Regions from separate parts of the Halovulum sp. GXIMD14794 genome, predicted to be linked through region 1. Evidence: riboswitches for the same ligand, from Rfam matches in the RefSeq annotation. Region 1 holds a riboswitch; the other holds the start of a gene.
What was found. Region 1 has a riboswitch for thiamine pyrophosphate ahead of ACW9UR_RS10535 (YkoF family thiamine/hydroxymethylpyrimidine-binding protein). Riboswitches for the same ligand answer to the same signal wherever they lie in the genome.

Region 1 (14,475 bases):
GGGTTCGGAATCCGCCTGAAGCCCTATACGCCGGTCGAGACCTTCAAGGGGATCACCACCAGCCCGTACATCCCGAAACAGCTGCCGCCGATCTCGGCGCCGGATCTGGCGTTCATCGCCGAGCAGCTGGACACCGCGCAGGAGGCGCGGATCGGGTATTCGCTGGACGACACGCCGCGCTTCGACGGGCTGCCCGCCTGGGACATCCGCTCGGTGCGCAGCGTGGCGCGGGGGCTGCGCCGGAAGGTCAGCCCCAGGTAGGGTGGAACTTGCCGCCGGGCGAGAGGGTGAAGATCTCGCACCCGTCCTCGGTCACGCCGATGGAATGCTCGAACTGGGCGGACAGGGACTTGTCCTTGGTCACGGCGGTCCAGTCGTCGGCCAGCACCTTGGTTTCCGGGCGGCCGAGGTTGATCATCGGCTCGATGGTGAAGAACATTCCCGCCTCCAGCTTGGGGCCCGACCCCGCGCGGCCGTAGTGCAGCACGTTGGGGGCGGAGTGGAACACCCGGCCCAGCCCGTGGCCGCAGAAATCCCGCACGACCGAGCAGCGCTGGCCCTCGGCATAGGTCTGGATCGCGTGACCGATGTCGCCGAACGTGTTGCCCGGCTTCACGGCGGCGATGCCGCGCATCAGGCTTTCGTGCGTGATGTCGATCAGCCGCTCGGCCTTGCGCGAGAGTTTGCCCGCCACGTACATGCGGCTGGTGTCACCGTACCAGCCGTCGACGATCACGGTCACGTCGATGTTCAGGATGTCGCCGTCGCGCAGCTTCTTGTCCGAGGGGATCCCGTGGCAGACCACGTGGTTGATCGAAATGCAGCTGGCGTGCTGGTAGCCCTTGTAGCCCACCGTGGCCGAGACCGCGCCGGCGTCCTTGACGTGTTGGTGGATGATGCGGTCGAGTTCGCCCGTCTCGATGCCCGGTACGACGTGCGGGGCGATTGCGTCGAGGATCTCGGCCGCCAGCTTCCCGGCCTTGTGCATGCCCGCGAAATGCGCGGGTTCGTGAATGCGGATGCCGTCGCGGTTCAGACGGCCGATGTTCAAGCCTTCCAACATGGGCTCCTCTGGGTTTCGGCGGCTGGGCTGAGTGCAATGTGGCCCGTGGGGGGTGGTTTATCAACCCAAGGGGCGGACGGGCAAGCCATGCGCGAGGTGCATGGCGGCGGGTGTGATCGTCGCGGCGTGGGCGAGCACCTCGACCCCGGCGGCGCGGGCGGCATTCGCGGCGGCGGCATAGGCCGGGTCGATGTCGGCGGCGAGCGCCACCTCGGTGCAATCGGTGCGCTGCGTGACGTAGAGCAGCACCGCACGGTGCCCGGCCTGCGCGACCTTGGCCAGTTCCGCCAGGTGCCGCGCGCCGCGGGCGGTCACGGTGTCGGGGAATTCGGCCAGCGTTCCGCTGCGGCGCAGGGTGACGCTTTTGACCTCGACATAGGTGTCGCTCTCGGGCCCGCTGAGCAGGAAGTCGACGCGACTGGCCTCGCCATAGCGGACTTCGGGGCGGATGGTGTCGTGGCCTTGCAGCGCCGGGATGCGGCCCTCGGCCAGCGCTTCGGCGACCAGCCTGTTGGCAAGGCTCGTGTCGACATTGGCGAAATGCCCGCCGGGCAGTTCGGCCAGTTTCCAAGACCATTGCAGTTTTCGCTTGGGGTTGTCCGAGGGTTCCAGCCAGACAGCGGTGCCGGGGTCGGCCAGCCCGGTCATCGCGCCGGGGTTGGCGCAGTGGGCGGTGACCTCCGTGCCGTCTTCCAGCGTGACGTCGGCCAGAAAGCGTTTATATCTGCGGACGAGCGTGGCGCGGACAAGGGGGCGGGCGAATTGCATGCCTCCGGCTACCGCGCCGCGCAGGGAAGGACAAGAACGAGGGCCCGAGATGAGCAATCCCACCGCCGCGATGCTGGTGATCGGCGACGAGATCCTGTCGGGCCGGACCCGCGATGCGAACATGTACCACCTTGCGGGGAAGCTCTCCGAGAAGGGCATCGACCTGCGCGAGGTGCGGATCGTTCCCGACGTGCCCGAGGTGATCGTCGAGGCGCTGGACGCGCTGCGATCGCGGTACACGCATGTCTTCACCAGCGGCGGGATCGGGCCGACCCATGACGACATCACCGCCGATTGCGTGGCGCGGGCCTTCGGCGTCGGCATCGGCGTGCGGGACGATGCCCGGGCGATCCTTGTCAGCCACTATCCGAACGGCGAGGCCGACCTGAACGAGGCGCGGTTGCGCATGGCCCGGATCCCCGATGGCGCCACGTTGATCGAGAACCCGGTCAGCAAGGCGCCGGGGTTCAGCATCGGCAACGTGCACGTGATGGCCGGCGTGCCCTCGGTGTTCACGGCGATGGTGGAAAGCCTGCTGCCCGGCCTGACCGGAGGCGCGCCGCTGATGACCGAGAACGTCCGCATCGACCGGGGCGAAGGCGACATCGCCGGGCCGCTGGCCGAGATCGACGCACGCTTCCCCGAGGTCTCGATCGGCAGCTACCCGTTCCAGCGCGACGGGCAGTTCGCGGTGAACATCGTGCTGCGCTCCTCGGACCGGGCGGCGCTGGACGCGGCGACGAACGACGTGCGCGCGCTGGCGGTCTGAGCGGTCAGTGCCGCAATGGAGAGAGCTCAGACGTTATGGTTCGTGAGGTCGTCAGTGCGCCGCGTCCCATGAATGTCAGCGTTCACTCAGGCCCAGTCAAACACATCGCTGGTAATCTGTGTCAGTGGATCGTCGACCAAGTCGGCAACGCTGTCGACCGAGCCGGTTCCTGCATTCTTGAAGACAATCGTGGTCCCGGCATCCATCTCCAGAATTACATCCCCACCCGGTCCGGTGTCCGTGATCGTCGATACCGCATCGATATCGTCTGCCAAGCCGACGGCGCCGTTGTCGGGCACGTCGTCAAAGACCATTCGAAAGTTCAGAATGTCTTCGGATCCGTCGAAGTCAGTTACGGTTTCGGATTGTGTGTCGAGGACGGTATTGAAGCTGAACGTATCTGCGCCTCCACCGCCGGTCAGTAGGTCGTTCCCATAGCTCGTGGCCAACCAGTCATCGCCTCCGCCCCCGATCGCTGCGTCGTCTCCGGCATCGTTGAAGAGCCCGTCGTCGCCTGAACCGCCGACCAGTCGGTCGTCATCGTCGGATCCGGCCATAAAGTCGTTGCCCGGGCCACCTATCAGCAGGTCGTTTCCGGGGCCGCCAGCTACAAAACCGTCGCGGCCCGGGCCGGCGATCACGATATCGTCGCCTCCCCCGGCCCGAATGTCATCGCGCCCGCTGAAGCCGTTCATGATATCTCTATCGCCCGTGCCGAGCAGATTGTCGTTCCCGCTCGTCCCGAATATTCGATTTGGCGCATTCCCAGGCATATGGTTCCTCCCCCCAACCAGCTACCAACACGCCCAAGTTTCTCCCATTTTGTCGGATCCCGTGTTGACTGACATCAATGTGCGCGCCTCTGATTTGTGGAGAGACGTTGTTGTCTGACCTGCGGAAAGCCGGCCGCGAGTGGAACCGTCGATGCGCGGTCAACTCGCGTCTTGTGAGGCGCGCTTGACGCTGCTACCGGTCTCGCAGCGCGTCGACAGCGCGCGGACGTGGCGGAATTGGTAGACGCACGAGACTTAAAATCTTGCGCCGTGATCGGCATGCGGGTTCGAGTCCCGCCGTCCGCACCATACGGGATTCATACGGCTCACCGCTTCGTGATGCCTTCAAAACCCCAAAACATTGCACTTCGTCACAGTCTCAGGGCTGGTGCAATTGCTTGCATACAAACAATCCTATACATTTTGATTAATGAATACGACGTCGCATCCGCGTACGGGAGGTAGCCGGGCGCCAAGGATGCGACACTGGCGGAGCCGTAGGGAACCCCGAGTATCGGGCCTCGGCTTAGGGATGGCTGAGGCCCTGTCCGCCCCAATGTAACTGGTACATGTGTTTCATCGAATGGGCTCTCAGATGATTGCCGTTGCTTATGCCGTTGCCCCCCATTGGGCCCTTCCGTCGCCCGAAACGGTGCGCCTCTCTTGCCCGGCGGGTGGGCTGATGACTTGCGATTACCTGCAACTCGACGCCGGTGACGTGCCCGAGGCGGCACGCGACCGGCACGCCTTGCTGATCCCATTGCCGGCCCGGCCGGCGGCGCTGGAACTGCACCTTGCCGGGCGCAGCGCGGACCTCGAGCTGATGCCGGGCATGATGGCTCTCGCCGCGGCGGGTGCGGGGGTGCATTGGCGGGTCGAGCGGCAAATGCGGGCGATGCTGATCCAGATCGAGCCCGCCGTGCTGTCGGATTTCGTCGAAGGCCAGATGCATGGCGCACTGGCCGAGGAACAGCTCGTTGGGCGGCCCCTGCTCCACGATCCCGAGCTTTGCGGGATCGCGCAACAGATGACGCGGGTCATCATCGGCCAGCAGATCGGCGCGGACGTGGTTCTGGGCGCCTTGGCCTCAGTCTTCATGGTGGTCTGGACCCGAAACCACGGGCTCGTCCGGCGGCGGCTTGCGGGCCCGGCGGGACGGCTCTCGTCGCCGCAACTGCGGCGGCTGGAGGCCTATGTCGAGGCGAACCTCTCCGGGCGCATCCTGCGCAGCGACCTCGCCGAGGCCGCGGGGACAAGCATTTCGGGGCTGATCCGCAGCTTGCGCGAAGGGCTGTGCATGACCCCGGCCGAGTTCGTGATGCATGCACGGCTGCGGGCGGCGCGCGAGATGATGCAGGATCCGGGCGCGAGCCTGAAGACGATCGCGGCCGAGTGCGGTTTCGCCGATCACGCGCATCTGTCGCGCAGCTTCAAGGCGCGCTACGGCGTGACGCCCAAGGCTTTCCGGCAGGGCCTTTCGGCCCCCGCCGTCACCGGCGCAGCGCTGTCCGCGTTAGCTCGGGAAGCATCGGCTCGACCTGGGCCAGGTTCATACCTGGCTTGAGCCGGGGATCGTAGAGCATTCGCAGCAGCGCCTGGTCGTGATTGGTCAGGACGCCGAATTCCTCGTTGTCGTTGAAGATCGAGGGGCGGGCGTTTCGGGCATCATTCGGCAGACCCATGGCCTGCGCCAGTTCCTCCTCGATGCAGGAGGTGCGCATCCGGGGCGGATGCTCGGCCCGGATCAGGACAACCGCCCGCGCATAGCCGCGCGTGGCGTCCTGGTGCGGCTGCGCCACAACCATGCACAGGATGTTGGGCGGCGCGCTGATCAGCGCGTTGCGGGCGCTGCGGCCCAGATCGGGGGCGATCCTGTTCAGGAGCGGCCCGAGGCCCTTGCGCTCGGCATCCGAGACCACCAGCACATGCACGTTCGCATTTCCGCGCGTCAGTCCGACCGGGTGCCCCGTCGCCTGCGAAAGCCGGCGGGCGTAGCTGCCGATCTTGTTCATGTCGCTGGCGCGTTGAGCCTGAGGGACGCTGCCGCCGAAGCTGACGCTGATCCCGACCGGCTGTGTCCAGCGGCGCAGCACACCGCGCGTCGGGCTGCCTGAAAGTCCGCGGCCGTATTCGCTGAACATCGCGATCGAGACGAAGTTGCGCGCCAGGTGCGTCTGGTCCCAGCCCACGCCGCGTGCATTGCGGTCGGCGCGAAGCCCGCCTTGCGACACCAGCCGGTTCTCCAGCGCGCGGTAGCGCAGCGCCAGGTCCGTGAGCCCCGCAGCGCCGCCGGTGGCGGCGGTCGACATGGTCGCGCGCGCGGTCTGCGCGCTGGCCGCGGATATCGGGGAAAGGACGGAAACGGCGGCCACCGCCAGTGTCGCGGCGGCGAATTTTCTGAGGCCAACAAACGAAAAGCCCGCGAATCGGGCACAAAGGGGCAGGGGGCGCGGCAGCGATGTCGTGCGTCTCAAGCAGATCCTCCGGTGGGGTTTGGTCGCCCTTATAAGTGATTCTTTTCCAGTAAAATACAATTTTCTCACCATGCGCGAATGATTGCCGCACCCGGTGCATGCGTATGCCCCGGCTCGGTTCAAGAAAGCGGTACGTCGCTTCAAGCCTGCGTGTTTCGGGATCGGGCATTCTTTTCAACAGGACAACGGCCAGCGCCCTGTCCGGGTTCCCCGGAGGTAAGGCCAACGTCACATCCAAGGAGAAGACCATGAAAATGCTATTGTCATCCGCAGCCGTCCTCTTGATCGCAACCGGGGCGTACGCGAACGACCAGATGGCCCGCTCGATGGGACTGGAGCCCGGGGTCTATAGCGATGCCGAACTGATCCAGATCCGCGCTGCGATGGACGCCGACGACGACTATCGTCTGCACCAGCTTCTGGACAAGGATACCGCAGTTATCTCGACCCAGAGCGTCGGCGGATCGGCCAGCAACGCACAGCTTGCGCGCAGCGTCGGCGTCGAGCCTGGTGTCTACAGCACCGCTGAACTGGCGCAGATGCGCGCCGCGATGGATGCGGACGAGGACTACACTCCGCGCCACGTCTCGCATGACGGCTCGATCATCTCGACCCAGAGCATCAGCGCGACGCCCGAGAGCCGCACGCAGCTCGAGCGGATCCTGGGTGTCGAGGGGCAGGGCCTGACCGACGCGGAACTGTCCTATCTGTTCATCGACGAGACCAGCTGACCGAAGTCGAGGGCGAGTCCTCCACCGCCCGGAATACTTCCCACCAAACCGCCGCCGCGGGACCTTGCGTTCCGCGGCGCGCCGTGTTTGGGTGCGCGCATTCCACAGGGGTGTCCCGTAGTGCCGGGGCTGAGATACGGACGCGAAGTCCGGGACCCTTAGCAGCTGATCCGGTTCACACCGGCGTAGCAAGGAGGACGCTATGTACACTGGGGCGCAAGTCTCGCTCTATCCGATGACGGATAGCTTCATCGACATCATCGTGACCGCGCTCGGCGCACTGGACCCGTACCGGGACCGGCTGCGGATGGAGACGGACGATCTGTCCACGCTGATGATCGGCCCGCCCGACGCGCTGATCCCGGCGATGCGCGACCTGTTCGTCAGCGTGGCATCGACCGGCACCCATGCGGTGATGCACGCCACCCTGTCGCGGGGCTGTCCTGGCGGGCCTCAGCTGCCCGGCGATGACAGCGTCGCGACCACCCGCGCCGAGGGCGACCTGGCCGAGCGGCAGGCGCAGGCCCGCGCGGCCGTGCAGGACGCGCCCGAGGTCGGGCAGACGGTCTCGGCGCAATTCTCGCTCTACGTGATGGGGCAGGGCGGCCACATGGACGAGATCCTCGGCTGCATCGAGTTCCTCAAGGACAGCGGCGTCTTCACTGTCGAGAAGAACTTCTGTTCGCGGCTGGACGGCGACGCGGGCCGGGTCTTCGCGACGATCAGCGAGGCGCTTTACCGGTTCGGTCCGCCCGACGGGCATGTCACCCTCGATCTGACGGTTTCGGCGAACAGCCCCTCGCTGGCCTGATCCCATGGCCAATGACTGGGCGCGCGCGGGCCGCAGGGCCGGCGCGCGGGTGCTGCCTGCGATCCTGTCCGTTGCGGCGCTTCTGGCGCTGTGGGAGGCCTATGTCCGGCTGACGGGCGTGGCACCCTCGATGCTGCCCTCGCCCAGCCGCGTGGGCGGGCAGATCTGGGCCGAGCGCGCGGTGCTGGCGGCGAACGCCTGGCCGACGCTGCTGGCGACGCTGAGCGGTTTTGCCTGCTCGCTGAGCGCGGCGTTCCTGCTGTCCATCGCCATCGACTTCGTGCGCCCGCTGCGCCGCGCGCTGTTCCCGGTGCTGGTGATCAGCCAGACGATCCCGCTGGTCGCCATCGCGCCCCTCGTGGTGCTGTGGTTCGGCTTCGGCCTGCTGCCCAAGATCCTGCTGGTGGCGCTGGTGACCTTCTTTCCGATGCTGGTGGCGCTGGTCGACGGCTACGATTCCACCGAGCCCGAGGTCGAGGAGCTGCTGGCCAGCATGGGCGCGGGACGGGCGGGGATCTTTCGGCGCGCGCGGTTGCCCTCGGCGGCGCCCTATTTCTTTGCGGGGCTCAGGATTTCCATCACCTACGCGGTCGTCGCGGCGATCTTCGCCGAATACGCTGGGGCGAAGCGGGGGCTGGGGATCTACATCCTCAACGCCAAGAACAGTTTCCGGCCCGACCTGGTGCTGTCGGCGGTGGCGGTCAGCGCCTCGCTGACGCTGCTGCTGTTCGGTACGGCGGCGCTGATCCAGCATGTCTCGATGCCTTGGCGGCGGATCGGGGGCGGCCGTGCTTGAGGTTCGCGGGTTGCGCCTGAGCCTGTCGGGCACGCCGATCCTGGACGGCGTGTCGCTCGACCTGCGCGAGGGCGAGTTCGTCTCGATCCTCGGGCCCTCCGGCGCGGGGAAATCCACGCTTTTCAAGCTGCTGACCGGGGCGTTGACCCCCGATGCCGGGGACATCCGGATCGACGGCGCGCCGCCCGTGCCCGGCGCGCGGCCCTTCGCCTTCATGCCGCAGCGGGACGCGCTGCTGCCCTGGCGGCGTGTGCTCGACAATGTGACTCTGGGCCTCGAGGTGCAGGGCGTGAGCAGGCGCGAGGCCCGCGCGCGCGTCCTGCCGCATTTCGAGACCTTCGGCATCGCCGGGACCGAGCGGCAGTACCCCGCGCAGCTTTCGGGTGGCATGCGCCAGCGCGCGGCGCTGCTGCGGACGGTGGTGCAGGACCGGCCCATGCTGCTGCTCGACGAGCCCTTCGGTGCGCTCGACGCGCTGACCCGCGTGCGGATGCAGCGCTGGCTGGAAACCCGCTGGGCCGAGGCGCGCTGGACCTCGCTGCTCATCACCCATGACGTGCGCGAGGCGGTGGCCCTGTCCGACCGGATCTATGTCCTGTCGCCCCGTCCCGCCCGCGTTCTGCACGAATACCGATTGCCCTATCCCCGTCCGCGCCTTGCCCGCCCGCTTCCCGACGAAGCACACGCGCTCGAGGCGCGCATTCTTTCCGACCTGCTGAATGGAGACAGCGCATGAAACGGATACTGACCGCAGCCCTGCTGATCGCCTCGCCCGCACTTGCCGAAAACGGGGCCGAGGACGTGACCGTGGCGCTCGACTGGACGCCGAACACGAACCACATCGGGCTGTACGTGGCGCAGGCCAAGGGCTGGTACGAGGACGCCGGGCTGGACGTGGAGATCCTGCCCTATACCGACACGGCGTCCAGCACGCTGGTCGCGAACGGCGTGGCGGAGTTCGGCGTGCTGACCTCGTTGGGCTTCTATACCCAGCGCGCGGCGGGGGCCGATCTGGTGGGGCTTTACGCCATAATGCAGCACGAGACCGGGCGGCTGGTCTTCAACGCCGGGCGCGACGACATCGAGACGCCCGCCGATCTGGACGGGCTGACCTATGCGGGCTTCGGCACCGGCTGGGAGCAGGCGCTGCTGGAAACGATGATCCAGGCCGCAGGCGGCAAGGGCGAGTTCGAGACGGTGACACTGGGCACCTCGGCCTATGAGGCGCTGGCGGCGGGCCGCGTGGACTTCACGCTGGAGGTCGCGCATTGGGAAGGTGTCGCGGCCGAGCTTCAGGGCCGTGCGCAGGAGTCTTTCGCCTATGCCGACTACGGCGTGCCGGACCAGCATGGCGGCTACATCGGCGCGCGGAGCGCATGGCTGGACGAGAACGCCGCGACGGCGGATGCTTTCATCGGTGCGACCGCGCGGGGCTATGCCTTCGCCGCCGAAAACCCGCAGGAGGCCGCGCGGATCCTGGTCGAGGCCTCGGACGGGATGCTGACCAATCCGGAGCTGGTCGAAAAGTCGATGCAGGTCATCGTGGACAGCGGCCTGATGGTGAACGAGGCGGGCAAGGTCGGCGTCATCGACCCGGCGAAGTTCGAGACCATGGGCACGTTCCTGTTCGAGAACGGCATCCTGCGCGATGGCTCGGGCGCGCCGCTGGCCGAGAAGCCCGCGTTCGGCGATTGGGTCACGGCGCGGTTCCTCGACTGAGGCACGCAAGGGCGCCACGGGCGGTGTGCGCTTGCATACCGCCCGCGACGGGTTCATTACGGGCGCATCTTGTCTGACGAACCCGATTCATATCCCGATCTGCTCAAGCGGGCGGCGACCGTCGCCCTGCTGCTGGCGCTTGGCACGCTGGGCGGTTTCGCCGCACAGGCGCTGGGGATGCCGATGCCCTTCCTCGTGGGCGGGCTGGTGACGATCGGGATCTACACGATCGTCATGTTCAATGTCGCGGGGCGCGAGGTGCGCTTCCCGCAGAAGATCCGCAAGGTCTTCATTGCCTTCATCGGCGTGATGATCGGCGGCGCGTTCAGCCGCGAGCTGGTCTCGGTGCTGCCGTCGCTCTGGCTCGTGTTCGTGGCGATGCTGCTTTACGTCGTGGCGGCGCATGCGCTGGGCTACCAGTTCTTCCGTCGCATCGGCCGCTACGACGAGGTGACGGCGCTCTATGCCGCCATGCCCGGCGGGCTGATCGAGGCGGTGGCCATGGGCGAGGCGGCGGGCGGTGACGTGCGGATCCTCAGCGTGCAGCATTTCGCGCGGGTCGTGATAACGGTGCTGACGATCCCCTTCCTGTTTTTGATCTGGACCGGCCACACGGTCGGCAGTGCCGCCGGGATGACCTTCGAGGCGGGCGGCTGGGGTCTGGTGGACCTTCTGGTGATCTCGGCGCTGGCGGCTGCGGGGCTGGGCCTTGGTCGGGTCGTGAAGCTGCCCGCCGGGCACATGATGGGTCCGCTGCTGCTGAGCGCGATCTTTCACGGCAGCGGGTTGGTCGACACGGTCAGCCCGGCGTGGCTGCTGAGCCTGTCGCAGCTGGTCGTTGGCGTCGGGCTGGGGACGATGTTCACCGGCGTCACGCTCAGGCTGATCCTGCGGACCTTCGGGCTGGGCGCGGCTTCGGTCGCGATGATGCTGGCGCTGGGCGCAGGATTTGCGGTGGTGCTGCACCAGCTGGTGCCGCTATCGTTCGAGGCTCTGTTCATCAGCTTCGCCCCCGGCGGCGTGACCGAGATGGGGCTGGTCGCGCTGAGCCTTGGGGCGAACCCGGTGATCGTCTCGGCCAACCACCTGTTCCGGATCACGCTGACGGTCGTGGTCTGCAACGTGGCCTACCGGCGCTTCGGCTTCCGGAAGAAACGGAAGCGCCGGAAAGTCTAGGCCGCTGCGGGGCGCGGGCCGCGCAGGTTGAGCGCGAACAACGCCGCCGTCGCCGCGACGCCCGCGATCTGCACCGGAAGCGACCAGGGCCAGAGACAGGCGATCCCGGCGGCCAGTGCCAGGGCGCGCAGGACCGGGTTCAGGGGCCGCTCCATGCAGCCCTGAAGTCCCGCCGCCAGCGCGTAGATGCCGACCACCGCAAAGCCGAAGACGATCAGCGCCGCGCCCGGATCGCCCGCCAAAAGCGGCGTGTAGGCAAAAAGGATCGGCACGATGTAGAGGCCCTTGGCCAGCTTCCAGCTTGCGACCCCGGTTCGCATCGCCGGGCTTTCGGCGATGGCGGCCGCGGTGAAGGCCGCGAGCGCCACGGGGGGCGTCACGTTGCTGTCTTGGCTGAGCCAGAAGATGATCATGTGCGCCGAAAGCAGCGCGGTCAGCGCGGCCTCTGGCGGGACGACCATGTCGCGAAGCGGGCCCGCGACCTCGAGCGGCAGGCCGCGGACGATCTCCTGCGCTTCGGCGAAGGGGATCGGCGCGGCGAGGCGCGGCACCAGTTCGGGCGAGGCCAGCATCATGATCGCCTGCGCCTGCGGCCCCAGCTCTCCGGCGGCCATGGCGGCGATCACCGCGCGGTCCGAGATCATCCCGGCCAGCGCGGGGGCCGACAGCGTCGCAAGCACGATATAGGCCGCCGTCACCGGCAGGCCCATGCCGAGGATCAGGCTGGCGAGCGCGATCAGCACGATGGCGATGAGGATGTTGCCCCCCGCCCAGTCGGCGATCATCAGGCTGAACGTGTTGCCCACCCCCGCCGTCGCGATCACGTTGACGATCAGGCCGACGGCGCAGAGCAGCACCGCCGTCATCACCATGTTCCGCGTGCCCAGCGCGAGCGCGGCGAAGATCTTGCGCGGTCCCATACGGTTCTGCGTCAGCCAACTCGACGCGATCACCGCGAGGATGCCGCTGACGGCGGCGAATGTGGGCGTGTAGCCGACGACCAGCAGGCCGATCAGCAGCGCGATGGGGATGACGAAGCTGGCGCCCCCCTTGGCGAAGGCCGAACCGACGGTCTCGCCGTCCGAGGGCAGGGGCGGCAGGTCCAGCCGTTTCGCCTCGATCCGGACGAAGAAGGCGACCGACAGGAAGTAGAGCAGCGCGGGCAGGGCGGCGACGGCGACGATGGTCTCGTAGCTGATCCCGGTGAAGCTGGCCATGACGAAGGCCCCGGCGCCCATGATCGGCGGCATGAGTTGCCCGCCGGTCGAGGCCGCGGCCTCGACCCCGCCCGCGAAGGCAGGCTTGAAGCCCGCGCGTTTCATCAGCGGGATGGTGATGACGCCCGTCGACGCGGTGTTGGCCACCGCCGAGCCCGAGATCGTGCCGGTCAGCCCTGAGGCGATCACCGCGACGATGCCGGGGCCGCCGACCAGCCGTCCGGCGACGGCGCGGGCCAGCGCGATGACGAAATCCCCGGCGCCCGATTGCAGCAGGAAGGCCCCGAAGATGATGAACAGGAAAACATAGGTCGACGAGATCCGCGCGATGGTGCCGAACATCGCGTCGTCGCCGTAGATCGAGCGGAAGATCACCGTCTCCCAGCTGAGGCCCGAGAAGCTGAAGACGCCGCCCACCCACGCGCCCCAGACCGAGACATAGGTGATCGAGAGCAGGATCAGGATCGGGATGATCACGCCGGTCAGGCGGCGGGTCAGCTCGACCGCGCCGACGATGCAGATGATCGCGGCGGTCCAGTCGATGGGGGACAGTTTCACGCCCCGGTCGTAGATCGCGTTCTCGGCTTGCGACAGCCAGATCGCCGACACCGCGATGGCCGCGCCGAACAAGGCGTCGAACACCAGCCAGGTCTTGCCCCGCGCGCCGGTGAAGGCGGGCGTCAGCACGGCGGCCAGGAAGGCGAAGCCGGCGTAATGGAGCGCGTTGCGTGTCAGCTCTGACACCACCGGGTAGCGCGCGACATAGAGATGCCAGAGCGCAATGGCGACGCAGAGCAGGGTGATCGCGTGCCCGGCCCAGGCGGGCATGGCGCGCATTGGGAGGGCGGACGCCTCCTCGGTCTTGTCGGTCTCGGTCATCGGGCGCGGATCGCGAAGGGTAGCGGCCGCCGGTGCGGGACCGGCGGCCGCCGCCTGTCGCTTACGGCTTCAGCCGGTCCGGAACCTCGATCCCGACTTCCTCGTAGTATTTGAGCGCGCCGGGATGAAGCGGCAGCGGCAGGCCCGCGATGGCTTTCTCGATCGCCATCGCCTTGGTCGCCGGGTGGATCGCCTGCAGGAAGGGCAGGTTCTCGTAGATCGTCTTGGTGATCATGTAGACGTTGTCTTCCGAGACATCAGCGCTGGTCGCAAGGAAGTTCGGCTGCGCGATGGTGGTCACGTCCTGGTCAAGGCCCGGGTAGGTGCCCGCCGGGATCGTATAGGGCGTCCACAGTTCGCGCCCGCCGTCGGCCTTGGCGAGTTCCTCGTCGGTGACGTTCAGCAGCGTGACCTGGTCCCCGACCGAGGCGAAAAGCTGGCTGATCGCGCCCACCGGCACGCCCGCCGGCGTCCCGATCCCTGCCACCTGGCCGTCCTGCAGCGCCGCGGCCGAGGGGCCGTAGCCGCCGTAGACCAGTTCGTAGTCGGTTTCGATGTCGACGCCGAGGCCGGACAGCAGCGCCGCGTTCGAGCCGATGGTGCCCGAGTTCTGGCTGCCGAGGGCCATCGCCTCGCCCTTGAGCGCGGCCATGTCCGACAGGGTGCCCGCCTGCGCCTTGTCGCTGGCGATCACGAAATGCTCGACGTTCTGCCAGAGCATGGTGACCGAGCGCAGGTTCTCCTGCTTGCCCGACTCTTCAAGCGGGCCGGTGCCGGTGGCGGCGTAGTAGCCATAGAGACCCTGGAGAATGGCGAACTGCGCCTCGCCCTCGCGCAGAAGGCGGACGTTCTCGCCCGAGCCGGCCGAGTTGATCGCCGACATGCCGATGCCCTCGCCCGGCTGCAGCTTGACCTTCACCAGCGTGGCGAGCGCGACACCCACCGGATAGTAGGTGCCGCCCGTCGAGGCGGTGGCCAGGATGTAGTTGGCCTCTTCGGCCTGGGCCTGGGGGGCGGCGAGCGTGGCAGCGCCGACCAGCGCGGCGGCGGCAGCCGCCGAGCGAGCGAACTTGTTCATGTGGTACCTCCCGTTAAGTCCATGCGGCCCGGGGTGTTCCCCGGTGTGCAGCCAGAGACTAGCAACCTGATCCGCCTCGAACCAAGCCCTAACTGCGGAATGTTGGCCGAACGTCCCGGTCGGGGTATGATGCGGGAAAACAATCCCGGAATATCCGGACAGGAGGGAGAGATGACCGACACAACCGTACCCGTGCCCCTGCCGGAGCCGCGGGAGATTAC
Region 2 (14,475 bases), on a different contig from region 1:
GGCCAGATCGCGGTCCCGTTCAACGGTGATCTCGGCCTGCGGGTTGTCTTCCTCGATGGTCTCGACCCACTCGCGCCCATCCTCGCCCGCCTGCTGGGCGTTCAACGAGAAATCCGAGCCGGAGAGCCGCGCGTCCATCATCTCGACGTCGCGAACCGGAACGCCGACCTCGATGGCGATCTTCTCGCGCAGTTCGGCAGTGTCGATGTGCTCGCCACCCGCCTCGCGCTCGAACTTGGCGCGGACACGGCGAAGGTTGAAAAAGAGGGCTTTTTGGGAACTCGTCGAGCCGGTGCGGACCACCGACCAGTTCCGCATGACGTAGTCCTGGATCGACGCCTTGATCCACCAGACCGCGTAGGTAGAGAAGCGCACGCCGCGATCGGGATCGAATTTCTCGGCGGCTTTCATCAGGCCGACGCCGGCCTCCTGGACCAGATCGGGCATCGGCGCCCCATACCGGCGATATTTCCCCGCCATTGAAACCGCAAGCCGCATGTAGGCATTGACCAGACGATGCAGCGCCTGCTCGTCTTCGTTTTCGCGCCAGGCGCGGGCAAGCTGAAGCTCGGTTTCGGCGTCGAGCATCTCGGCTGCCATGGCCTGCCGGGTGACGCTTCTGATCCCTGCGGTTTCGTAGTTCATCGACCCCTCCGATGGAAACGGACTGTGCTTGGAACTTCTGCCAGCGTTACGAGGGCTTGGCTCCATTGGACCACTTTCCAATGCAGGAAACATGAAATCGGTCCATGAACGGACTGTGCCGGTTCTGGAAACAGCGGCGAGAACCGCGAATGGATGAATGTTGACGAGGGGTTAGCCGGCAGACCCGAAATCGGTCACGCTTTCGTGAGGAAAATCGCCGGGAACAAAACCCGGCGTTGTGCGTTCAGGCGCAATCTCGCGAGGTTTCGAGGGTCCGCGGGTTTACCCGAAATTAACCCCGCTGCCGCTTTCCTGGTCCGGTCGCCACCGGAGCCTGCTTCATGATCGCCCGCATCATAACCGTCGCCTTCCAGGGCATGGATGCGAAACGCGTCGAGGTTCAGTGCTCAATCCAGCCCGGTATGCCGGGATTTAGCGTCGTGGGACTCGCCGACAAGGCCGTGAGCGAGGCGCGTGAACGGGTCCGCGCGGCGATGAGCGAAATGGCGCTTGCCCTGCCCTCGAAGAGGATCGTGGTGAACCTGGCCCCGGCGGACCTGCCGAAGGAGGGCTCGCATTTCGATCTGCCGATCGCGCTGGCGGTGCTGGCGGCAATGGACGTGATCCCGCGCGAGGAGGCCGCCGCCTTCTGGGCGATGGGCGAGTTGTCGCTGGACGGCGCGCTGCTGCCGGTGGTGGGCGCCCTGCCCGCCGCGCTGGCCGCTGCCGAGGACGGCTGCGGGCTGGTCTGCCCCGCCGCCTCGGGGGCCGAGGCCGCCTGGGTCGATGGCGCGGCGGTGATCGCCCCCGCATCGCTGCTGGACTGCGTGAACCATTTCACCGGGCGAACCGTGCTGGCCCCGGCCGAAGCGGGCGAGGTGCTGCCCCCCGCCACCGGGCGCGACCTGTCGGAGGTGCGCGGGCAGGAAAAGGCCCGCCGAGCGCTGGAGATCGCCGCCGCTGGCCGACACCACCTGCTGATGATCGGTCCGCCCGGCGCGGGCAAGTCGATGCTGGCCAGCCGGCTGCCGGGGATCCTGCCGCCGATGGATGCCGCCGAGGCGCTGGAGACGTCGATGATCCATTCGCTCGCCGGGCTGCTGGATGCGGGCGGGATCAGCCGCGAGCGACCCTATCGCCCGCCGCATCACACCAGTTCCATGGCCGCCGTGGTGGGCGGCGGAAAGGGGGCCAAACCGGGCGAGATCAGCCTCGCGCACAATGGCGTGCTGTTCCTGGACGAGTTGCCGGAGTTTCCGCGCGCGGTGCTGGAGACGCTGCGCCAGCCGATCGAGACCGGAGAGGTGATCGTCGCCCGCGCCAATGCCCATGTGCGCTATCCCTGCCGGTTCATGCTGGTCGCCGCCGCCAACCCCTGCCGCTGCGGGCACATGGGCGATGCGGCGCGGGCCTGTTCCCGCGCGCCGAATTGCGGCGAGGATTACCTGGGCCGGATCTCGGGGCCTCTGCTGGATCGGTTCGACCTGCGGATCGAGGTGCCGCCGGTGCGGATCGCCGAAATCGCGGAAAGCGCACCGGGCGAAGCCTCGGCCGACGTGGCCGCGAGGGTCGCCAAGGCGCGGGCACGGCAGGCGGAGCGGTTCGCGGGCGACGAGGGTGTGCGGGTCAACGCCGATGCACAGGGCGATCTGCTGCTGGCGCGCAGTGCCATCGGCGACGAGGCGAAGGCACTGCTGGGACAGGTGGCGGAACGCTTCGGCCTGTCGGCGCGCGCCTATCACCGGGTTCTGCGGGTGGCGCGGACCATCGCGGACCTCGCGGGGTCGGACGAAATCGCCCGCGCCCATGTCGCCGAGGCCGCCGCCTACCGGTTGACCGCCGAGGACCGAAAGCCGGCTGTCGTCAACACGGAACGCAGCGCCTAGCGGCGCAGGAAGCGGAACGCCTCGGACGCGGCCCAGCCGGCGAAGAGCGCCACCGCGAGCGACACGATGCCGTAAAGCAACGGACGCTCGTGCGCTGTCGTGTAGATCAGTCGCTCCAGCCCGTCCTTGCGGACGGTGATCGCCTGTTCGGTCACGTGCAGAACCTGCCGGTTGCGCATCAGGAACATGCGAGCGCGGTAGTCGCCCTCGACAAGGTTCGCTGGCAGTTCCACTTCGGTCGAGAACAGGGTCTCCTGCCGCAAGTCCACACTGGCGTCGCTACTCGTGTAGAGCCCGTTGTCGTTTCGGATCCGCACCACCGCGTCCACAAAGTTCTGCGGATCGTCAACGAAGGCGCGGGCCCCGACGGTGCGCACGATATAATCAAAGCCGATACGGTGACGCAGCTTCTCGGTCTCGGAGACGATCTCGTCCAGCGGCCCGGTGCTGGCAATGGCGTAGAAACTCGGGGCTTCGTCGATCTCGACGCTATCGGTGTTGACCCAGATGCCCAGCACACGCTCCTTGCGGCGCACGGTGACAGGCAGGGTCGGGCCCTCGATGGTCACGACGACATGCAGCGGCGAGGAATCCTCGGGCACCGGCGCTTCGCGGACGACGGCACCGAAGACGAAGATCTCGGAGCCGTCGAACCCGGCGGTGATCGAGACACGGTTCTGGTTCAACCCGCCGACCACTTGTTCAGCCGGGGCGCTCGCGGTCACAGGCTCCGGTTGAGGCTCGGGGGTCGGTGTGGGTTCGGGCGCGTCTTCGGGCTGGGGGGCTGGCTCTGCCTCCGGCTCGGGTTCGGGTTCCGGTCCGGGCTCGGCATCCGGTTCTGGTTCCGGCTGCGGCGCTTCCGCCGGCGCGGCGGGTCTGTCCTCGGCGACCGGGGAGGGTCCGACGGCGTCCTGCGCCGACGCGGGCAGCGCCAGCAACAGCAGAAAAAGCGCAGCGCGGGTCAATGTACCGCTCCTCGGGTCAGCGAGTAGAGCTCGGACGGGGTCAGCACCAGGTCCAGCGCCAGCTTGAAACTGACGCCCAGCACCATGAGCGCCAGCAGTATGCGCAACTGTTCGGCCTTCATCCGCATGCCGATCCGGGTGCCGACCTGCGCGCCGATCACCCCGCCCAGCAGTAGGAGCAGCGCCAGCAGTCCGTCCACCGTTTGCGAGGAGGTCGCATGCATCAGCGTGGTGAACCCGGCAACGAAGATGATCTGGAACAGCGAGGTACCGATCACGACCTTGGTCGGCATCCCGAGGATGTAGATCATGGCGGGCACCATGATAAACCCGCCGCCGACCCCCATGATCGCCGCAAGCACACCGACGGCGGCGCCAATCAGCAGGACCGGAATCGCGGAAATGTAGAGTTGGCTCTGCCGGAAGCGCATCTTGAACGGCAGACCGTGCACCCAGGAATGGTGCTTGCGCGGCGCGGGTTTCGCACCCGGTTTGCGCGACCGGCGGATCGCGCGCCAGCTTTCCAGGAACATCAGCCCGCCGATCACGCCGAGGAAGACCACGTAGCAAAGCGAGACCATCAGCTCGACCTGGCCTATCCGCTGCAGCAGCGTGAACACCTGCACGCCCAGCGCCGAGCCGACCAGCCCGCCGACCAGCAGGACCAGCCCCATCTTCAGGTCTACGGTACGCCGTTGAAAATGGGCCATCACCCCGGACAGGGATGATGCGACGATCTGATTCGCCTGGGTCGCCACCGCCACGGCGGGCGGAATTCCAATGAAAAACAGGAGCGGTGTCAGCAGAAACCCCCCGCCGACACCGAACATTCCCGAAAGGATCCCCACCAGCCCGCCGGCCCCGAGAAGCAGGAATGCGTTCACGGAAACCTCGGCGATAGGCAGGTATATTTGCATGGGAACCAGTGGCTGGCGGAAATTTGCGCGCACACTAGTCCCAAGTTCCGGCGGGCGAAAGGGGGTCAGATCAGTTTTCGAGCAAACCTTCTATGTCGAGCCGGGCGTTCACCATTTCCAGCGTTCCGTCTGCCTTGAACGGCCATTGCTCGCGGGGTTTGTCCCAGTAGAGTTCGACCCCGTTATAGTCCGGATCGTGAAGGTACAGCGCCTCGGACACGCCGTGATCCGCCGCGCCGTCGAAGCTGATCCCCGCGGCCAGCACTCGGCGCACGGCCTGCGCCAGATCGGCGCGGGTCGGGTAGACGAAGGCGGTATGATAAAGCCCGGTGTGCCCGGCGGGCGGCGGCGTGCCGCCCTTGCTGTCCCAGGTGTTGAGCCCGATGTGGTGGTGATAGCCGCCCGCCGACAGGAAAGCCGCGCGGTCGCCGTAATACTGTACCAGGTCGAGGCCGAGCACGTCGCGGTAGAACGCGACGGAGCGCTCGAGGTCCGAGACCTTCAGGTGCACGTGGCCGATGCGAAGCCCCGAGGGCGCCGGCGGTTCGGCTTTGCGTTCCGGTGTCATGTCGAGATCCTTTCCGTTTCGAAGCGGAAGATAGTCGATGCGGAGCACCGGAATAAGCCGCGTTATCGGAAACGATAAGTTGCACCTTCCGCCGGAAAGCGGCTCCGGGTAAACCGCTGCCATGACAGAGGTAGTGATCGAACGGCTGGGACGCGAGGGCGACGGCATCGCGGCAGACGGCTTTTATCCTTTCACCCTGCCGGGCGAGCGCATCGTGCCGGGGGCTCCGCCGAAGGTGGTGACGCCCTCGCCCGACCGCATTGCGCCGGTCTGCCCGCATTTCGGCGGCTGCGGCGGCTGCGCCCTGCAACACGCGAGCGACGATTTCCTGGCGCGCTGGAAAGTCGAGACCATCGAACGGGCGCTGGCGGCCCGGGGCCTCGGTGCCAAGATGCGGCCGATCGTGACCTCGCCGCCGCGCAGCCGCCGCCGGGCGACCTTCTCGGCGCGGCGCACCAAGAAGGGCGTGCAAGTCGGTTTCCACGGCCGCGCCAGCGATCGGATCGAGGACATCCGCGAGTGCCACCTGGTGCGACCTGGCATGCTGGGCCTGTTCCCGGCGATCGGCCAGATGGCGAAGATGGGCGCCAGCAGGAAGGGTGCGCTGCGGGTGCAGGTTACCGAGAGCGCATCGGGCTGGGATGTCGCCGTCGAGGGTGGCAAGGAGCCGGACGTGGCGCTGCGCTCGGGGCTTGCCGCGCTGTCGGCCGAGGCCGGGATCGCGCGGCTGTCCTGGGGTGACGAAATCGTCGCCCTGCACCGCCCGCCCGCGCAGGCGATGGGTCGCGCGCAGGTGGTGCCGCCTCCGGGCGCGTTCCTGCAGGCGACCGCTGAGGGCGAGGCCGCGCTGGTGCGCGCCGTACGCGAGGCCGTGGGCGGCGCGAAGCGCATCGCCGATCTGTTCGCAGGTTGCGGCACCTTCGCCCTGCCGCTGGCCGAGGGCGCCGAGGTGCACGCGGTCGAGGGCGAGGCGGCGATGACGAAGGCGCTCGATGCCGGTTGGCGGCAGGCGGCAGGACTGAAGACGGTGACGACCGAGGCGCGGGACCTGTTCCGCCGCCCGCTTGAGCCGCTGGAACTGCGCAAGTTCGACGCCGTGGTGATCGACCCGCCCCGCGCCGGGGCCGAAGCGCAGACCGCGCGGCTGGCCGAGGCAAAGGTGCCGGTGATCGCCGCAGTGTCCTGCAACCCGGCGACCTTCGCGCGCGACGCAGCGGTGCTAGTGCAGGCGGGCTACAGGCTTGATTGGGTGCAGCCGGTGGACCAGTTCCGCTGGTCCGGGCACATGGAACTCGTCGCGCGGTTCAGCCGAACAGACGATCCGACAGCGCCATGAAGTCGGGCGCGACCGCGTCCCATTTTCCCGCCGGCTCCAGATCCTGCGTCTGACCCTTCCCGTGCTCGCGCGGGCGGGGGACGAAGGCGGTCAGCAACCCGACCTCCTGCGCGGCAGCGAGATCGTCGTTGTGCGCGGCGACCATCATCACCTGCTCGGGCGAGAGCTGCAGCGCGGCGCAGGCGGCAAGGTAGACGCGCGGCTGCGGCTTGTAGTCCCGCGCGATGTCCGCGCCCAGGATGCAGTGCCAGCGCAGATCGGCATAGCGCGAGAGCCGCGTCATCATCGCGATGGAGCCGTTGGAACAGGGCGCAAGGATCGCGTGCCGCGCCAGCCGCCGCAGGCCTTGTGGCACATCGCGCCAGGGGTCCAGCCGCTCCCACGCCCGGTTCAGGCGGTCGGGATCGTCGATGGTGACGCCGAAACGCTCGGCCACGGTTTCGAGGTTCTCGAGATGCAGCAGATCGAGCGGCACGTAGTCCCGTCCCCCGTTGCGGACCGAGGCCATCGCAGGCTGGTACTCGGCCCGCCAGGCATCGGCGAAGGCGAGCGCGTCGACGTCCGGCAGCACACGCGACACCTCGCGGGCGACCGAGCTGCGCCAGTCCACGCAGGTGCCGAACACGTCGAAGATCAGGGCTTCGGGCGTCTTCATGCGCTGCCGAAACCGTCCGGAAGCGGCGTGCCCAGTTCGGCCCCCAGTTCCGCGAGAAAGGCCCGCATCCGCGCCGTGCGCGTGCGGGCCATGCGCCGTCCTGTCGCCGTCTGCATCCGCTCTCCCAGTCTCAGCAGCTTGGTCGCGAAATGATCGATGGCCGAAGCGGTGTCGTCAACAGTTCGGTGCACGGCGAACGGGTCCTGTGGGTCGAACAGCGGGCGGCCCAGCGCGCCCGAAACCGCGAATGTGCGGGCGATGCCGATGGCACCGAGCGAGTCGAGCCGGTCGGCGTCCTGAAGGATCCGCGCCTCGAGCGTCTCGCAGGGGATCCCGGCCGAGAAGCTGTGCGCGGCGATCGCGTGGGCGATGGCGGCACGTTCAGGGGCGGAATAGCCGAGCCGCACGAGCACCGGCTCGGCCGCCTTGGCCGACAGGCGCGAGGCCCGCGCGCGGTCGGGATGGGATTTCGGCAGGTTTACCAGGTCATGCAGCCAGGCGGCGGCGGTCAGTACGCGGGTATCGCCGCCCTCCTCCGCCGCGATGGCAAGTGCGGTGTCGCGAACCCGGCGCAGGTGACCGGGATCGTGCGCGCTGTCGCCGCCATCCATCGCGGAAAGCGCCGCCTCGGCCAGTTCGGCCTCGGGCGCGGGAAGGTCCCGGTTCACCCGATGGGGCCGCGGTTCTGTCCGACGTGGCCGCGATGCAGCAGCAGGTGGTCGAGCAGCACGCAGGCCATCATCGCCTCGCCCACCGGCACGGCGCGGATGCCGACACAGGGGTCGTGGCGGCCCTTGGTGACGATCTCGGCAGGCTCGCCCGACTTGGTGATCGTCATGCGCGGCGTCAGGATCGACGAGGTCGGCTTGACCGCGAAGCGCACCACCACGTCCTGCCCGGTGGAGATCCCGCCCAGGATGCCGCCCGCGTGGTTCGAGCTGTATTGCGGCCGGCCGTCGTTACCCATGTAGATCTCGTCGGCGTTCTCGGTGCCGGTCAGCAGCGCCGCCGCCATGCCCTCGCCCACCTCGACGCCCTTGACGGCGTTGATTGACATCATCGCCGCCGCCAGATCGGTGTCGAGCTTGGCATAGACCGGCGCGCCGAGACCCGCGGGCACGCCCGAGGCGGTGACCTCGATGATCGCGCCCACCGAGTTGCCCGACTTGCGCAGCTCGTCCAGGTAGCCGGCCCAGGTCTCGGACGCCTGCGGGTCCGGGCACCAGAACGGGTTCTGCTCGATCTGCGCCATGTCGAGCCGCGAGCGGTCGATGCCGTGCGGCCCCATCTGCACCATGTATCCGGTGATCTTCAGCCCCGGCGCAAGCTGCTCCAGCGCGGCGCGGGCCAGCCCGCCCGCCGCGACGCGGGCCGCCGTCTCGCGCGCCGAAGAGCGGCCGCCGCCGCGATAGTCGCGGATCCCGTATTTCTGCCAGTAGGTGATGTCCGCGTGCCCGGGGCGGAACTTGTCCATTATCTCGGAATAGTCCTTCGACCGCTGGTCCGTGTTGCGGATCGACAGCTGCACCGGCGTGCCGGTGGTCTGACCCTCGAAGACGCCGGACATGATCTCGACCGCGTCGGGCTCGCGCCGCTGGGTGGTGTACTTGTTCTGCCCCGGCTTGCGGCGGTCGAGCCAGTGCTGGATCGCCGCCTCGTCGATCGGCACGCCCGGCGGCACGCCGTCCACCGTGGCGCCCAGTCCGGGCCCGTGGCTTTCGCCCCAAGTGGTGACACGGAAGATGTGGCCGAAGGTGTTGAAGGACATGCGCTCGCCTTTTGCAGGTTCGGCCGCCGTTCTAGCGCGGGACGGGCCGGGCGGAAAGCCCGTGCCGCGCCTCTTGCCTTCGCCGCGCAGGGGGTTAGTGTCTTCGCCACCTCGGGGTGCCCAATGGGCTGAGACGCGCGCCGCGCGAACCCGTCGAACCTGAACCGGATCATGCCGGCGGAGGGAAGGCGAGCATGGCTCCTCCTGACCTGCGTCGCAGAAAACGAGGAGATATGATGAAACGCCTTCTCACGACTGCGGCCGTTCTGACCCTTGGCGCGGGGATCGCGCAGGCGCAGACGCCCGAACTTACCGTCTATACCTATGACAGCTTCGTCACCGAATGGGGCCCCGGCCCTGCCATCGAAGCCGCGTTCGAGGAAACCTGCGGCTGCGATCTGAAGTTCGTCGGCGCGGGCGACGGCGCGGCGCTGTTGTCGCGCCTGCGGCTGGAGGGAGAGCGAAGCGATGCGGACGTGGTGCTGGGACTGGACACGACCCTGACCGCCGAAGCGGCGGCGACCGGGCTGTTCGCGCCGCACGGGAATTCGGACCCGGCGCTGGCCCTGCCCGTTGACTGGGAGGACGAGACGTTCCTGCCCTACGACTGGGGCTATTTCGCCTTCGTCTACGACAAGACCAAAGTCACGGACGTGCCCGGCAGCTTCGACGAGTTGCTCGCCGCGCCCGAGGATCTGAGCATCGTCATTCAGGACCCGCGCAGCTCGACCCCCGGTCTGGGCCTGCTGATGTGGGTCAAGGCGGTCTATGGCGCGCGCGCCGGCGAGGTCTGGGAACAGCTGGCGCCGCGCATCGTGACCGTGACCAAGGGCTGGTCCGAGGCCTATGGCATGTTCATCGAGGGCGAGGCCGACATGGTGCTGAGCTACACGACCTCTCCGGCCTATCACCTGATCGCCGAGGAGGACGACAGCAAGGCGGCGGCGGCGTTCTCGGACGGGCATTACATGCAGATCGAGGTGGCCGGGAAGCTCGCCAGCACGGACCAGCCGGAACTGGCCGAACAGTTCCTGTCGTTCATGCTGACCGAGGACTTCCAGTCGGTCATCCCGACGACGAACTGGATGTACCCGGCGACGGACGTGGCCCTGCCCGAAGGCTTCGAGACGCTGGCTCAGCCGGAGAAGGCGCTGCTGCTGCCCTCGGATGAGGTGCCCGCGCTGCGCCAGGAGGCGCTGGACGAGTGGCTGGCGGCGCTGTCGCGCTGAGCCCCGTCACCGCCATCGCAGGCGGCGCGGTCCTGCTGGCGGTCCTGGCATTGGTTCTGGGGCCGCTGGCGGTGCTGGGCGCGAACTCTGGCGCGGGGCTGGGCCCAGCGGACTGGGCGGCGATCCGGTTCACGCTGACGCAATCGGCGCTGTCGGCGGGCCTGAGCGCGCTGATCGCCGTGCCCTTCGCGCGCGCCCTGATGCGGCGGCGCTTTGCCGGGAGGCAGGCGATCGTGGCGCTGCTGGGCGCGCCGTTCCTGCTGCCGGTGATCGTCGCGGTGCTGGGGCTGCTGGCGGTCTGGGGCCGGTCCGGCGCGCTGAGCGAGCTGTCGCAGGCGATCGGCGGCCCGCTGCTGTCGATCTACGGGCTGACCGGCGTGGTGCTGGCGCATGTGTTCTTCAACGTGCCGCTGGTCGCGCGGCTGCTGATCCAGGGCTGGCAGCAGATCCCCGAGGAGCGTTTCCGGCTGGCCGCGCAGCTGGGCATGGGGCCGGGCGCGGTGTTTCGCTGGCTGGAATGGCCGATGCTGCGCGCGGTGCTGCCCGGCGCGGTCTTGCTGGTGTTCCTGCTGTGCATGACCAGTTTCGCCGTGGCGCTGGCCCTTGGCGGCGGGCCGCGCGCGACGACGGTCGAACTGGCGATCTATCAGGCGCTGAGGTTCGACTTCGACCTGGGCAAGGCGGCGCTGCTGGCGCTGGTTCAGTTCGGCCTTTGCGCGATAGTCGCGGCGCTGGCGTTGCTGACCGGGCGGCCGGCGGGGTTCGGGCGCGGCGTGGGGCGGCCTCCGCGCCGGTGGGATGCGCCAAAACGGCGGCTGTGGGATGTCGCGGTGATCGTCGCGGTCGTGCTGTTCCTCGGCACGCCGATGATCTTCGTGATCCTGCGGGGCCTCGCGGCGCTCAGCGGCGACGTGCCAGGCGGGTTGTGGCAGGCGGCTTTCGTCAGCCTGCGCGTCGCGCTTCTGTCGGCGCTGGCCGCGACGCTGGCTGCGCTGGCGCTGGCGGCGCTGATCTCGGCGCTGCCGCGCGGGCGCGGTGCGGTGGTCGAGGGCGCGGGGCTGCTGATGCTCTCGGCCTCGCCCTTCGTGGTGGGCACGGGGCTCTTCATCGTGCTGCGGCCGATCACCGATCCGTTCGACTGGGCACTGGTCGTGACCGGCACGATCAATGCCGCAATGAGCCTGCCCTTCGCGCTGCGCGTGCTGGTCCCGGCGCTGGGGCGGGTGCGGGACGACTACGGGCGGCTGGCGGATAACCTCGGCCTGACGGGGATGGCGCGGCTGCGGCTGGTGACGCTGCCGCTGATCCGCCCGGCGCTGGGCTTTGCGGCGGGCCTGGCGGCGGCGCTGTCGATGGGGGACCTGGGCGTGATCACGCTGTTCGCGCCGCCCGAAACCGCGACGCTGCCGCTTTACATGTACCAGTTGATGGGCGCTTACAGGATGGAACAGGCGGCGGGCGCGGCGCTGCTGCTTCTGGTGCTGAGCCTTGCGCTGTTCTGGATCATCGACCGTGGGGGGCGTCTTGGACATCCGGCTTGATCAGGTGGTGGTGGAGCGCTCCGGCTTCCGGCTGGAGGCGGATCTGGCGGTGCCCTCGGGCGCGGCGGTGGCGGTGATCGGACCTTCGGGCTCGGGCAAGACGACGCTGCTGGACCTGGTGGCGGGGTTCGTCACGCCCGCCTCGGGCACGGTGCGGCTGGCGGGGCGCGACGTGACCGGCGATGGCCCGGCGGCGCGGCCCGTCAGCATGGTCTTTCAGGACAACAACCTGTTCCCGCACCTGACCGTGGCGCAGAACGTGGCGCTCGGCCTGAAGCCTGTCGCCCGGCCCGACCGCGCGGCGCTGGCGGCCGCCGAGGATGCGCTGCGGCAGGTCGGGCTCGAGGGGCTTGGCGCCCGTCGCCCCGGCGCGCTGTCGGGCGGCCAGCAGAGCCGCGCCGCGCTGGCACGCGTGCTGCTGCGTGACAGGCCCGTGCTGCTGCTGGACGAACCTTTCGCCGCGCTCGGCCCTGCCCTGCGGGCCGAGATGCTGGGTCTGGTGGCAAAGTTGCGGGCCGAGCACAGCATGACACTGCTTATGGTCACCCACACGCCGCAGGACGCACGGCTGATCGCGGACAGCGTGATCTTCGTGGACGGCGGTCGCGCGCAGGCTCCGCGCCCGGTGGCCGAGGTCCTGGACGAGCCCACTCCAGAGGTCGCGGCCTATCTTGGCGAAGCGGGCCTTGCCTGACGCCGCCCGCGGGCGATGATGAAGATGCCCGAGGCCACGATCAGCGCCGAGCCCATCAGCATCGGTGGCGTGACAGTCTCGCCGAACAGCAGCACGCCAAGGCCGATCCCGAACAGGAGGCGCGTGTAGCGGAACGGCGTGACGGCGGCGACCTCGCCTGTCCGCATTGCCTTCATCAGGCAGGAATAGGCGGCGACTCCGGCAAGCACCGCGCCGCCGATCTGCGCGAAGGTGCCGAGGTCGGGCCAGAGGAACGGCGCGCGTTCCCACATGGCGAAGAGGAGACCGGCGACGATCAGTGCGAGGAAGCCATAGAAGCCCAAGATCGCGGTACCCAGCGAGGCGGGGGCCATGCGGCTGGAAAGGTCGCGGCCCGCAAAGCCGAGCATTCCCGCGACCGCCAGCAGCGACAGGGGCGTGAAACTCTCGGCGCCGGGTTGCAGGATGACCAGCACGCCCGCAAGGCCGGTGAAGATCGCGGCCCAGCGCCTCCAACCGACATTCTCGCCCAGGAACAGCGCCGCGCCGGCGACGACGACCAGTGGGGTCGCCTGCAGGATCACCGTGGCCGAGGACAGCGGCGTCAGCGCCAGCGCGAGAGTGTAGAACAGCCGCCCGCAGACCTCGAACACCGCGCGGACGCGCATCGGGCGCGACAGGACCTCGGGCGGGGTCAGGCGCTGGCCGGAGCCGAGGGCCATCAGCGCGAAGATGATTGTGCCGCCGAGGCCGAAAAGGACCAGCACCTCGCTGACCGGCAACACCTTCGAGGCGGCCTTGATGAACGCGTCCTCGACCGCGAACCCGGCCATCGAGGCGACCATCCAGCCGCTTCCGATCAGGTTCAACCGGCGGAGCGAGGCAGTGTCGGGGCTCACGTTCTAAAAGGTCCTGGCGGCGCGGAGCCATGCCCGCAAGAGAAAGGGCCGCCCCGGCGGGACGGCCCCTGGATTTAACTGCCTTCAGCCTTACTCGGCCGGGGCTTCGCCCTTGCGGCGGTGCTTGACCGGCGCCCAGAGCTTCTTGTTGGTCAGGTACAGCAGCACCGTCAGGATGCCGAGGAAGATCACCGCGGTGACCCCGGCGGCCTTGCGGGCCTCGAGCTTGGGCTCGGCGGCCCACATCAGGAACGCAGCGACGTCCTTGGCTTCCTGCTCCAGCGTTGCCTCGGTGCCGTCCTCGTAGACCACGTCATCGCCATAGAGCGGCGGGCTCATGGCGAGGTAACCGCCGTAGGTCTCGTTCTCGTAGAGAACGACGCCAGCCTCTTCCTTTTCCTCGCCGGTGTAGTGGGTCAGCAGCGAGGCGATGTACTCGGGGCCGCCCATGCCGTTGAAGAGCTGCGACAGACCGGTGCCGTAGGGGCCGTGGAAGCCGGCGCGGGCCTTGGCCATCAGGCTGAGGTCCGGGGCGTTCGACAGGCTGGAGCCCGGGAAGTAGTCGGTCGGCAGCGCCGTGCGCTCGTCGCCGGGCAGCGCTTCCGGGCCGTCATCGGGCACGAAGAAGCCGCTGGCATAGGCGCGCACCTGCGCGTCCGAATAGCCGAGATCCTCGAGCGCGCGGAACGGGACGTACTGCAGGCCGTGACAGCCCGAGCAGACCTCGGTGTAGACCTGGAAGCCGCGCTGCAGCTGGTCCTGATCGAACGAGCCGAACGGGCCCTCGAACGAGAAGCTGTAGTCCTCGACATGGCCACCGCCGCCCGCCGCGAACGCGGCGGTGGAGGCCAGGCCCAGGCCGGCGGTGACGGCCAGGGTCTTCAGGGTGCGATTGAACATCCGTTTCACCATGATCCGTCTCTTATTCGGCCGGGGCGCGTGCGGCGCCGGTTTCGTCACCCTCGTAGGGGTAGTGCGAGTCGAAGTCGTCCTCGATCGTCTCGGGCTGTGGCAGCGGCTTCTCGATGAAGCCGAGCAGCGGCAGGATCACCAGGAAGTAGGCGAACCAGTAGGCCGAGGCGATCAGCGAGATCGTCGCGTAGGGCTCTTCGGCCGGCTGCGCGCCACACCACATCAGCAGCATGAAGTCGAAGGCCAGCAGCCAGAACCACAGCTTGAACTGCGGGCGGTAGCGGCCCGACCGGATCGAGCTGGTGTCGAGCCAGGGCGCCAGGGCCATGACCGCGATCGCACCGAACATCGCCAGCACACCGAAGAACTTGGCGTCGATGATGCCGCCAGTCACGAAGCTGGCCAGTTGCACCACCCAGACGTCGCCGGTGAAGGCGCGCAGGATCGCGTAGAACGGCAGGAAGTACCATTCGGGCACGAT

Region 2: it holds a riboswitch for thiamine pyrophosphate, as region 1 does, so the genes downstream of both, thiB (thiamine ABC transporter substrate binding subunit) here and ACW9UR_RS10535 (YkoF family thiamine/hydroxymethylpyrimidine-binding protein) in region 1, are expected to answer to the same signal.

The regions. Positions count from the first base shown of each region.
Region 1 covers NZ_JBTLNF010000004.1:788,925-803,399, reverse strand. Annotated here, with positions in the region: gene ACW9UR_RS10580 (hypothetical protein) at 1-261, shown strand, start outside; gene map (type I methionyl aminopeptidase) at 248-1,063, opposite strand; gene sfsA (DNA/RNA nuclease SfsA) at 1,124-1,831, opposite strand; gene ACW9UR_RS10565 (competence/damage-inducible protein A) at 1,881-2,600, shown strand; gene ACW9UR_RS10560 (calcium-binding protein) at 2,687-3,295, opposite strand; tRNA gene ACW9UR_RS10555 (tRNA-Leu) at 3,596-3,682, shown strand; gene ACW9UR_RS10550 (helix-turn-helix domain-containing protein) at 4,056-4,937, shown strand; gene ACW9UR_RS10545 (DUF2927 domain-containing protein) at 4,864-5,847, opposite strand; gene ACW9UR_RS10540 (hypothetical protein) at 6,096-6,578, shown strand; TPP riboswitch at 6,675-6,788, shown strand; gene ACW9UR_RS10535 (YkoF family thiamine/hydroxymethylpyrimidine-binding protein) at 6,781-7,389, shown strand; gene ACW9UR_RS10530 (ABC transporter permease) at 7,394-8,185, shown strand; gene ACW9UR_RS10525 (ABC transporter ATP-binding protein) at 8,178-8,921, shown strand; gene ACW9UR_RS10520 (ABC transporter substrate-binding protein) at 8,918-9,904, shown strand; gene ACW9UR_RS10515 (AbrB family transcriptional regulator) at 9,974-11,080, shown strand; gene ACW9UR_RS10510 (TRAP transporter permease) at 11,077-13,176, opposite strand; gene ACW9UR_RS10505 (TAXI family TRAP transporter solute-binding subunit) at 13,238-14,254, opposite strand; gene ACW9UR_RS10500 (DUF2189 domain-containing protein) at 14,426-14,475, shown strand, end outside.
Region 2 covers NZ_JBTLNF010000008.1:206,061-220,535, reverse strand. Annotated here, with positions in the region: gene ACW9UR_RS20205 (RNA polymerase factor sigma-32) at 1-645, opposite strand, end outside; gene ACW9UR_RS20200 (YifB family Mg chelatase-like AAA ATPase) at 987-2,531, shown strand; gene ACW9UR_RS20195 (TIGR02186 family protein) at 2,528-3,496, opposite strand; gene ACW9UR_RS20190 (sulfite exporter TauE/SafE family protein) at 3,493-4,413, opposite strand; gene ACW9UR_RS20185 (VOC family protein) at 4,484-4,981, opposite strand; gene ACW9UR_RS20180 (class I SAM-dependent RNA methyltransferase) at 5,103-6,317, shown strand; gene ACW9UR_RS20175 (haloacid dehalogenase type II) at 6,286-6,972, opposite strand; gene ACW9UR_RS20170 (HD domain-containing protein) at 6,969-7,640, opposite strand; gene aroC (chorismate synthase) at 7,637-8,740, opposite strand; TPP riboswitch at 8,843-8,943, shown strand; gene thiB (thiamine ABC transporter substrate binding subunit) at 8,977-9,969, shown strand; gene ACW9UR_RS20155 (thiamine/thiamine pyrophosphate ABC transporter permease ThiP) at 9,945-11,510, shown strand; gene ACW9UR_RS20150 (thiamine ABC transporter ATP-binding protein) at 11,494-12,204, shown strand; gene ACW9UR_RS20145 (DMT family transporter) at 12,177-13,082, opposite strand; gene ACW9UR_RS20140 (cytochrome c1) at 13,173-13,994, opposite strand; gene petB (cytochrome b) at 14,005-14,475, opposite strand, start outside.